Regions from separate parts of the Paenibacillus sp. V4I7 genome, predicted to be linked through region 1. Evidence: riboswitches for the same ligand, from Rfam matches in the RefSeq annotation. Region 1 holds a riboswitch; each other region holds the start of a gene.

Evidence for each region. A riboswitch is a leader RNA that binds a small molecule or an ion and turns the genes downstream of it on or off. The one in region 1 is predicted to bind cobalamin.
Region 2: linked by a shared signal. The riboswitch ahead of QFZ80_RS02345 (ABC transporter substrate-binding protein) and the one ahead of cobJ (precorrin-3B C(17)-methyltransferase) in region 1 are both predicted to bind cobalamin.
Region 3: linked by a shared signal. The riboswitch ahead of QFZ80_RS25795 (energy-coupling factor ABC transporter permease) and the one ahead of cobJ (precorrin-3B C(17)-methyltransferase) in region 1 are both predicted to bind cobalamin.
Region 4: linked by a shared signal. The riboswitch ahead of QFZ80_RS25815 ((2Fe-2S) ferredoxin domain-containing protein) and the one ahead of cobJ (precorrin-3B C(17)-methyltransferase) in region 1 are both predicted to bind cobalamin.

Annotation. Positions count from the first base shown of each region.
Region 1 covers NZ_JAUSZD010000002.1:1,931,882-1,934,077, reverse strand. The annotation lists gene cobJ (precorrin-3B C(17)-methyltransferase) at 1-1,248, opposite strand, end outside; cobalamin riboswitch at 1,390-1,591, opposite strand; gene QFZ80_RS09880 (hypothetical protein) at 1,634-1,864, opposite strand; gene QFZ80_RS09875 (guanylate kinase) at 2,029-2,196, shown strand, end outside.
Region 2 covers NZ_JAUSZD010000002.1:235,926-238,121, reverse strand. The annotation lists gene QFZ80_RS02350 (FecCD family ABC transporter permease) at 1-107, opposite strand, end outside; gene QFZ80_RS02345 (ABC transporter substrate-binding protein) at 109-1,119, opposite strand; cobalamin riboswitch at 1,272-1,425, opposite strand; gene QFZ80_RS02340 (hypothetical protein) at 1,458-1,985, opposite strand; gene QFZ80_RS02335 (aspartyl-phosphate phosphatase Spo0E family protein) at 2,047-2,196, opposite strand, start outside.
Region 3 covers NZ_JAUSZD010000002.1:5,522,849-5,525,044, forward strand. The annotation lists gene QFZ80_RS25785 (hypothetical protein) at 1-386, opposite strand, end outside; tRNA gene QFZ80_RS25790 (tRNA-Arg) at 544-617, shown strand; cobalamin riboswitch at 730-923, shown strand; gene QFZ80_RS25795 (energy-coupling factor ABC transporter permease) at 1,071-1,850, shown strand; gene QFZ80_RS25800 (energy-coupling factor ABC transporter substrate-binding protein) at 1,847-2,131, shown strand; gene cbiQ (cobalt ECF transporter T component CbiQ) at 2,128-2,196, shown strand, end outside.
Region 4 covers NZ_JAUSZD010000002.1:5,526,148-5,528,343, forward strand. The annotation lists gene QFZ80_RS25810 (energy-coupling factor ABC transporter ATP-binding protein) at 1-470, shown strand, start outside; gene QFZ80_RS25815 ((2Fe-2S) ferredoxin domain-containing protein) at 842-1,210, opposite strand; cobalamin riboswitch at 1,243-1,445, opposite strand; gene QFZ80_RS25820 (hypothetical protein) at 1,580-1,711, opposite strand; gene QFZ80_RS25825 (DUF4023 family protein) at 1,872-1,985, opposite strand; gene QFZ80_RS25830 (hypothetical protein) at 2,032-2,196, opposite strand, start outside.

The DNA.
Region 1 (2,196 bases):
AGACAACAATAAACCAAGTGCACTTAGCTCGGATGTAATCTGCTTAGGGTTATCGGTTTGCACACGAACAATCAGTTGATGATGCGGTGAGTATTCAATATCTCCACGATCCCCAACAATCTCGCCTAACGCACACAGTTGGGCTGCTGTTAACTTTTTATTCGCGATTCCGGGGCTTACTGCAAACTCAAAGATAGATTGGGTCGCAGTCAGCTTATTGTCAAATTCAAAAGGCAACTCTTCATTCCCTTTGGATACTAGCTGCAAGGCTTCTATTGCAAGCTGTAAGGAATTACTAGGTGACAAAATCGGTGATGACTTCAGCTGTGAAAGATCTCTATTTTCAGTAATCTTATCATCCAAGAGTTCATCTTCATCGTCGAACTCCCCCATGGATTCATCCCAATCCTGCTCATCCAATTGTTCCAAAGCCCAAGGCTCAGCCTCGGATTTCAACCTTTGATGTGGTTTAAGCGGCTGTGTTTCGGCCCCTAATGTGTATTTCCGCTGATAACCGCGCGGTGTAATCATGAGACCGTCATACAGCTTGGTTGCGGAATTACCAATAATAATGGTCGTTAACATGCCAATATCATGATTCAGCATATCAGCCAATGTCGTCACAACAACATGCTCGCGATCTCGATACGCGCTTTTGACAATCCCAACAGGTGTTAAAGGAGAACGATACTTAAGGAGAATGCGCTGAGTCTCAACGATTTGTCTGGTCCGTCTACCGCTTCGCGGGTTATAGAGGGCAATAACGAAATCAGCCATCCCTGCTGCATCAACCCGCTTCGCTATCAGCTCCCATGGTGTAAGATGATCACTTAAGCTAATCGTGCAAGAATCATGCATAATTGGAGCGCCTAGCAGAGATCCAGCCGAATGAACAGCTGAAATGCCAGGAATCACTTCTACTTGAACGCCATCCTCACGGGTCCAGCCTTGTTCCATCAATACCTCATAGACAAGACCGGCCATCCCATATACCCCGGCATCTCCACTGGAAATAACGGCAACCTTCTTCCCCTGCTTGGCTTGCCGCACAGCCTCTTGCGCACGACTCACTTCTTCCGTCATGCCTGTTCGAACTACTTGCTGTTCGGTTAACAGACCTGAGATAAGATCCACATAGGTGTTATATCCGATGATAACTTCACTTTCCTGAATCGCTTCCCTTGCACGCTTCGTAATATGTTCAAAACTCCCCGGCCCAAAGCCAATAATGAGCAGTTTTCCTGACAATTTGCATCACCCTTCCCCGTAATTACACAAACAAAAAAAGCATCCCTAACATAAGTCATGTTAGAAACGCTTGGTAAATTACTACAGTTAATAAAACCAGAAGTAACCGCTCTCTAACACTCCCTAATTCCACGTAGGGTAATTGTGTTGTTGAATTAGGCAGGTCTCCTGACTTAATCATCCCCTTGCACCTTCCCAGGTTGTTACCCAGTGGCATGTTGCAAGCAGTTTCCGTAATAAACGGCGATTTTTACAGTGGCGGGTCCGTGCCGGTATTTCACCGGTCTTCCCTTTTAACCATACACCCGAATGGATCTATGGCACCTAATTCCTTTGATATGCAATTACGATCATCCTACCATCTATCGATTGGGTTGTCACGTATTTATTCATAGATGGCCTGGTAGAGTCCTTCCATCAAACTCTGGTAACTGCTTGGTTCAAAGGTCATCTCGGCAAAAGAAACATGAATGACCTTGTTGATCGTTTTAACAATAAAAAAACTATCCTCCCCACGCTCCGGGTCAATATAGGTATAGCACTCTAAGTGATTGGTTCCGGTTTTTTGACGTAAAAATTCCGTTGCTTCCGCACTCAAACTCGCATATTTAGGCATAGTTAGATCCCTTTCCATTTAAACGATGTGATGCTATCTATTATAGCGTATTTTAACCCTTTGATTCCTATCAAAACGAGAAAGTATTTCTTTAATTTTCAGAATTTTCGTACTATAATGAATCTATCAAGATATCGCTTTCATTCTATGAAGGAGGAATTGATATGAGCAGTCATGAAACGAATGGATTGGTGTTTGTCTTTACTGGCACTAGCGGTTCTGGTCGTAAAACAATTGCCCATCACATTGCCAAAGAGCTTGGTTTCTCATCTGTCGTCTCCTACACAACTCGAATACCTAGACCCAAAGAAATCAACGGGAAGGATTATAAT
Region 2 (2,196 bases), 1.7 Mb from region 1:
ATTTGCAAAACCGGGAGATTAGCGGTTCCCAGCGACAAGCTCGCCATAATAGAAAGAAGAAGGAGTATAACCCCTACTCCTCCCCATAGCATTAATTTTCTTTTCATTTTATTTCACCAGTTCGGGATAAATGCCTTTCGCCATTTCAAGCAATCCATCGGTCAGCCTTGGACCAGGACGGCTCAACATGTTCTGGTCGAGGCCAATCACCTGCTTGTTCTTCACGGCATCAATGGCATCCCAACCGCTTCGCGTACGGATAATTTCATCAAGTGGTTTCTTACTCTTACTATCGACGACCCCATTGGCGAATAAAATTACACCTGGGTTTTGTTGAATGATTTTCTCTTCGCTGATTTGATACCAGCCTTTTCCGTCTCCTGCGACGTTAATCCCGCCAGAAAGCTTGATCAATTCATCCATGTATTCGCCACTGCCCACTGTCCATCCCGGGGCAAATTCAATGTATACCTTTTTCTTGTTCTCTTGCTTGACGTCTTTCACTGCATTAACAACCTTTTGACGATCCGATTTCATCTTAGCAACCACTTTTTCCGCTTGCTCCTGATGATCTGTAATCAATCCGTAGGTTTGAATGTTCGCAATGGCATCATCCAAGGTTTTCGGCTCCACTTTAAACACGTTAATATTTAAAGCGCGCAACTTTTCTACCGTATCGGGTTTCATTGAAACTCCTGTGAACAAGACATTCGCATTGGCTGCAATAACTGCTTCTTGGTTAGGCTTCGTTATACTGCCAAGCTTCGGTTTCGTTTTGGCCGCTTCTGGATAATCATCGAAATCAGATACACCAACAATATTAGCCTCAAGCCCAATTGCAAAAAGGGCTTCAGTCTCTGCCGGAGACACGGATGCAATACGTTCAGGCGCCTTATCAAAAGTAAACTCCTTACCCGTAGCATCCTTTATCTTCAATGGATAGACCGTCTTTTTGGCTGCTGCTGGTGCCGAAGTTGCAGCAGGAGCTTTTGTTCCCTCCCCGCCAAGCTTAGATGGATCAGACATTTCCGTTTCCTTTTTGCCGCAAGCTGCGAGACTGATTGCTGTTACTAGAGCTAGCGTAAGAATAAGTGCTTTTTTTACTGAATTCCTTTTCATCTGACAAAACCTCTTTCTGAACTATTTATTTCGATTGACCCTAACAAAAAAGCCCCTTTGTTCTCGAAGGAACAAAGGGGACGATAAATCGCGGTGCTCAGCAACCCTAAGGTTGCTTCCTGATTTAACGCGATCCTTTTCCTCGAAGGATGTCGTAAACGGCACCATGGGCAGGTATCCTGACTCTCCCGGCAACTCATGCCTGGATTACAGTGGCGGGACCGTGCCGGACTTTAACCGGCTTCCCTTTTAAGTGGCAATCTCTTCTTAATGAGCTTAACCAACACCTATGGCTGCATATTTTACTATCAATCTATTTGTCGATTATAGACTTCTTGTTACTTTTGTGCAATTACTTTGAGCACTTGTTTCGACTCGTTCAACTTTGGAGCATTTTGGGGAATAAAAGCCACCAAGCCTTTTCCTTCAAAACCTTGTTCTTTCATCCATTTGTTTCCTGCAAGAGGAATACCATAAAGATGCTTTTCTGCAGGCTTGCCTTCTTCAGCTATTTGAATAACACCATCCGGATAATCTACCGGATTGATCGTATCATCCAAAGAAACGAAACCCGCTTGATTACTAAGTGATTTGAATTGATCTTCCGCAAGAATGAAGATGCCATTGCCTCCTGCAGCCAGCTCTACAATCATTTTTTCCATCGAGAATATAGGCGACGTATTAATTTTGACTGTAGGAACTTCGCCCACCTTGGACTTCAAGGAACTCTCCAGCTTGTCCCCCGCTTCACTTGGAAAACCATTAGTGCCCATTATAAATATAGATACATCCGGCTTCGGCCCGCCGCAACCCGTTAGAATCACCATAAGCCCCATCATCATAACTAACAGCCATTTCACTTTCATGTTGTAAGCGTACCTCCGTTTGTTATCTGAATCCATCGATAATCGCGAGAAAAGTCGGTTTTCACCGACTTTTTTTCCCATTATGCATATATTCATTTATTTTTTGGTCTAGGATTGTGCTCAATTCAACGACGGAATCCGATGTCATTTCTTCGCCATCAAAAACCATCTTTTCTAACCTGCGTCGTAGAGAATGAATCTCTTCTTCTAA
Region 3 (2,196 bases), 3.6 Mb from region 1:
AATTGTTCAAGGGCATTGACTTGCTGCTCTAATGTACCGTCTCTTAGCATATTCAGAAGCTTAAGCGCAAAAGCGCCATCATCGGCTGTCTTTTCTTGTATGTACTGCCGTAATAGATCCGTTTCTTCCTCTGGATCATCTTCCAATGGAGACGTCATTGGGAACATGGATTCCGGATACATGGTACACAGCCAATTCCTCAGGGCTTCCCATTGTTCGGTTTTGTGATGGTCTACTGTCGGAAATTGCAGTAGAAAGGTTAGCAATTGGAGTGCATCACTATACTGCTCTGTTTTTAGAAACCGAGTCAGCTCCTCTTCGTAATATTGCTCTGTTTTCGGAAAAAGAATTAAGTTATTGATGGATGGGTCCGTTATGATGATCACCTCAGAAATCTTGGTCTCGCTGGTGACAGTTTACTTGATTGTCCAAGTGATTGCAAAATAAACATTTAAAATAGGGTTGACTTCACTTGAAACTATATGATAATATAACTCTTGCTTCGCTAAACGGATCACATCCGCAAGGTAAGAAGAGGTCTATGTCTCAGTAGCTCAGCTGGATAGAGCACACGCCTTCTAAGCGTGCGGTCGGGGGTTCGAATCCCTCCTGGGACGTTTATGTACGGCAAAGGATCGCGAGAAATCGCGGTTTTTTTTGTTTATAAGAAAAATAAAATTCACTATGCTACGAATCTTTCATATTGTGCTATACTCTTTTCAATTACATATTTTTTCGAATAAATGAGGTGCCCTTGCGTAGCAAGCAAGGGGTAACAGGGAATCGGGTGCAAATCCCGAGCGGTCCCGCCACTGTATTCGGGGAGTTTCTTTCTATCATGTCACTTGATGCATATTCAGGGAAGGCAGAAAGAATACGATGATCCGAGAGCCAGGAGACCTACCTTCATTTATGCACCCAGAAACCTTCGCGGAAAGGAGCGGTGTACGTCAAGTCTCTCGACATGTAGCTTATATTTGTCGTTTATTCGTACGTACCCACGACCAATCCATCAGGATTGGTCTTTTTTGTTTGTTATTCGAACTTCAATTAGGAGGAATTTAAAAAACATGCAAACAAAATCACGAAAGACAAAGGTCGTTAGCTTCTTACTAGTGGTTATAGGGTTAGCCCTTTATCTATTCATTAATGAACCGCAAACCGTCAACGGCATGCACATTATGGAAGGATTTCTCCCCGTAGGTTGGGCTATATTTTGGTGGGCAGCCTTCCTTCCGTTCTTCTTTCTTGGTGTCCGAGCACTTATCAAAATTACGAAAGAACATCCAGAGCTCAAAATTATGCTCGGTCTTGCTGCTGCGTTCACTTTCGTACTTTCAGCACTAAAGATTCCTTCTGTGACCGGAAGCAGTTCTCATCCAACAGGTACAGGTTTAGGAGCTGTAATGTTCGGACCGCTCCCTATGAGCGTCCTAGGATCGATTGTATTGTTATTTCAAGCGGTTTTACTTGCTCATGGAGGACTTACGACTCTCGGGGCAAATGCATTCTCAATGGCCCTCTCCGGTCCAGTAGTTGGTTACTTCATATATAAGTCCATGATGAAAACAACCGGCAAACAAAAATGGTCGATATTTTTGGCGGCTGCTCTTGCCGACTTATCCACATACATTGTTACTTCTGTCCAATTAGCTCTTGCATTCCCGGCTGAACAAGGTGGATTTATGGCATCCTTCTTGAAATTCGGCGGTATTTTTGCCATTACGCAAATCCCTCTTGCCATTAGTGAAGGCATTTTAACCGTATTAATATGGAATTGGTTACAATCTTACAGCCCTAAAGAACTATCTATCCTACAACATAAAATGAAAGGAGCTTCTGAGCAATGAAAACTCGTACTTTAAATACCCTTATGCTGATTGCTGTTGTATTACTGGCAGTCTTGCCCCTTATTTTCGTACAAGGCGAATTTGGAGGAGCTGATGATACCGCTGAACAATTAATTCAGAGTATTCAACCTTCCTATACGCCATGGTTCTCTTCTTTATTTGAGCTCCCAGCTGAGACAGAAAGTATGCTATTCGCCTTACAAGCGGCCATTGGCGCTGGCTTCATCGGGTTTGCCTTTGGCTTTTTCAAAGGGAAAGCGTCTAAATCCAAAAACCAATGATAAAACGAATCGATTCGCTATCTTATAAAAATGCCTTACGCCCCCTGTCACCGATGTGGAAGTGC
Region 4 (2,196 bases), 3.6 Mb from region 1:
AAGCTATATTACAAACGATGGGACTCGAACACTTAGCGCACACACCCATTCACCACTTGAGCCTCGGTCAAAAGAAACGAGTAGCCCTAGCCGGTGTGCTGGTGCTTGAACCAAAGCTTCTACTTCTTGATGAACCAACGGCCTATCTAGATCGTATATCGGAGCAACAGTTAGTCGAGGAGATCAACCGTATACATAGCCGCGGAATCACGTTAGTCATGGCTACCCATGATATGAACCTAGCCTATTCATGGGCTGATTGGATTCTGGTGATGGATCAAGGACAGTGCGTCATGGAAGGCACACCAGATGAAATATTCAAAGATAGCAAGGCTATTAAAGACCTTGGTCTTGATAGGCCAATGCTGCTAGATTTGTGGGAAGCATTGCCTGAAGCTAACCGTCAGGGCGTATCCGCACCCAAGAATGTGCGTGATTTTACAACATTATTACAAAAAGTCCATTTATAATTATCATCAACGAATATATATAAAGTTAAAAGTGGCTGTCCCAACATTGATAAAATAGTTAGAGGGACAGCTTCTTCATGTATACATGCGTGCATCCATCTATCAATGGTAGGCCCTCTCGTTCCGTTCATTCAATGCTTAGCTCTTTTCATCCACTTTAGTGGCCTGCCGTTCCATTATGAACAAGTATGACGAATAAGCGCGGAAAACGCGCTTATTCTGGAGGCACGAATAGGTAAGGAGTAAGCTTTATTTACCTCTTACCTATAACATATAAATTCTGACCAAAAAGGACCTCCCCCTATTACGGAAGTCCTTATGGTTACGTGCTTTAAGGAAGATATCCCTCTTTTTAAACTTTCATTCATTGATTATTTGCTTTGTATGCGACTAATGCCCTTATTTCCTTTTCCGGTTGGCACAAAGCTTTCCTCAAAGCTATAAATCATATGTTCTTCGAGTGGTTTCCCCTCTAGTAAATGCTCTCTAACAAGCCTTCTCCCAGTCTCTGGTGTCATTTCCTTGTACCAAATCCCTTGCGGATACACCGTGACAACACCTGCATCCTGACAGCGGCCATTACATCTAGTCCGAGTTGTATGTATAAGATGCTCGGCTCCGTGCTTCGAAATTTCATCTCGGATGGCTAGCGTTGTTTCATCTCCTGAATGTTTCAGGCAAGATCCCCCGTTACAGATAAGTACATGATGTTGGACTGTTGATAGATCCCACGTACTCATAAGAACACCTCCCTATCTCCCGTAGGTATATAACTGTGCTGCTGAAATAGGCAGGTCTCCTGGCTTCAGGATCTTCATCATACGTCAGCCTTCCCAATCGGTCGATCAGTGGCATAGAGACGTTGACTCCTCTGTTACAGTGGCGGGACCGCGTCGGCTTCTAACCGATCTTCCCTTTTAAGCTTACCCTACGCTTGGAAAGCGGAACGTAAGCACCTATTTCGAATATGAAATTGTACCCGAGTTTATTCAAATCTTTTAAACTCAATCATCATCTTACCTCATAGTCTTCTTACAAACAAGGAAAAAGCCCCCACCAAATGGTAGGAACTTCATCGGAAGCTGTATTCACGAATTCAAATCTTTAACTTAAACGGAAGGCCGATTCGGCTGGTGATGTCCGGGCTCTGTTGAATCCAGGTTGGACTGTATGCGAGAAGATTGCTTGGAATGATCGATTGTGCTTTGTGTCCTTTGGTCCATACTCTTCTTTTTGCTCATGATGGGGTTAATCCTCCTGTGAGTTGAAATAATGATCACTTGATTAGTATGGAGAGATACCGCCTCTAATATGCTGTTTATAATACCCATAAAGAACGAAGGAAAAAGCAAAAGCCTGCAAGGAAGTCTCCCTACAGGCTCTTGATGGTGCCATTAGACTTTAGTGCTTCTTGTGAGGCAAATTACTGCCTGGCTGACCGTCACCTTGGGTCCTGAGATTCTTCGCGGCTTTCCTCTGCTTGTCGTGCAGCTTGCTAATGAAATGACTATCCATGAGCATTCGCCTCCTGAAGAAAGAATGGCACTACCTCTTTAGAATGTCACACGAGGTCTAAATTTAAACGCATGGCAAGATTAAGAATCGCGCCTCTTGCTTCTGCATCTGTTTTGACTTTTTCGTACAATTCCTCAAAATTAGTGCGGTTTTGAATAAATTCCGGTTCGGTTTTGATAGCTGTTTGTGTCCAGTTGATCAAGACATTCTC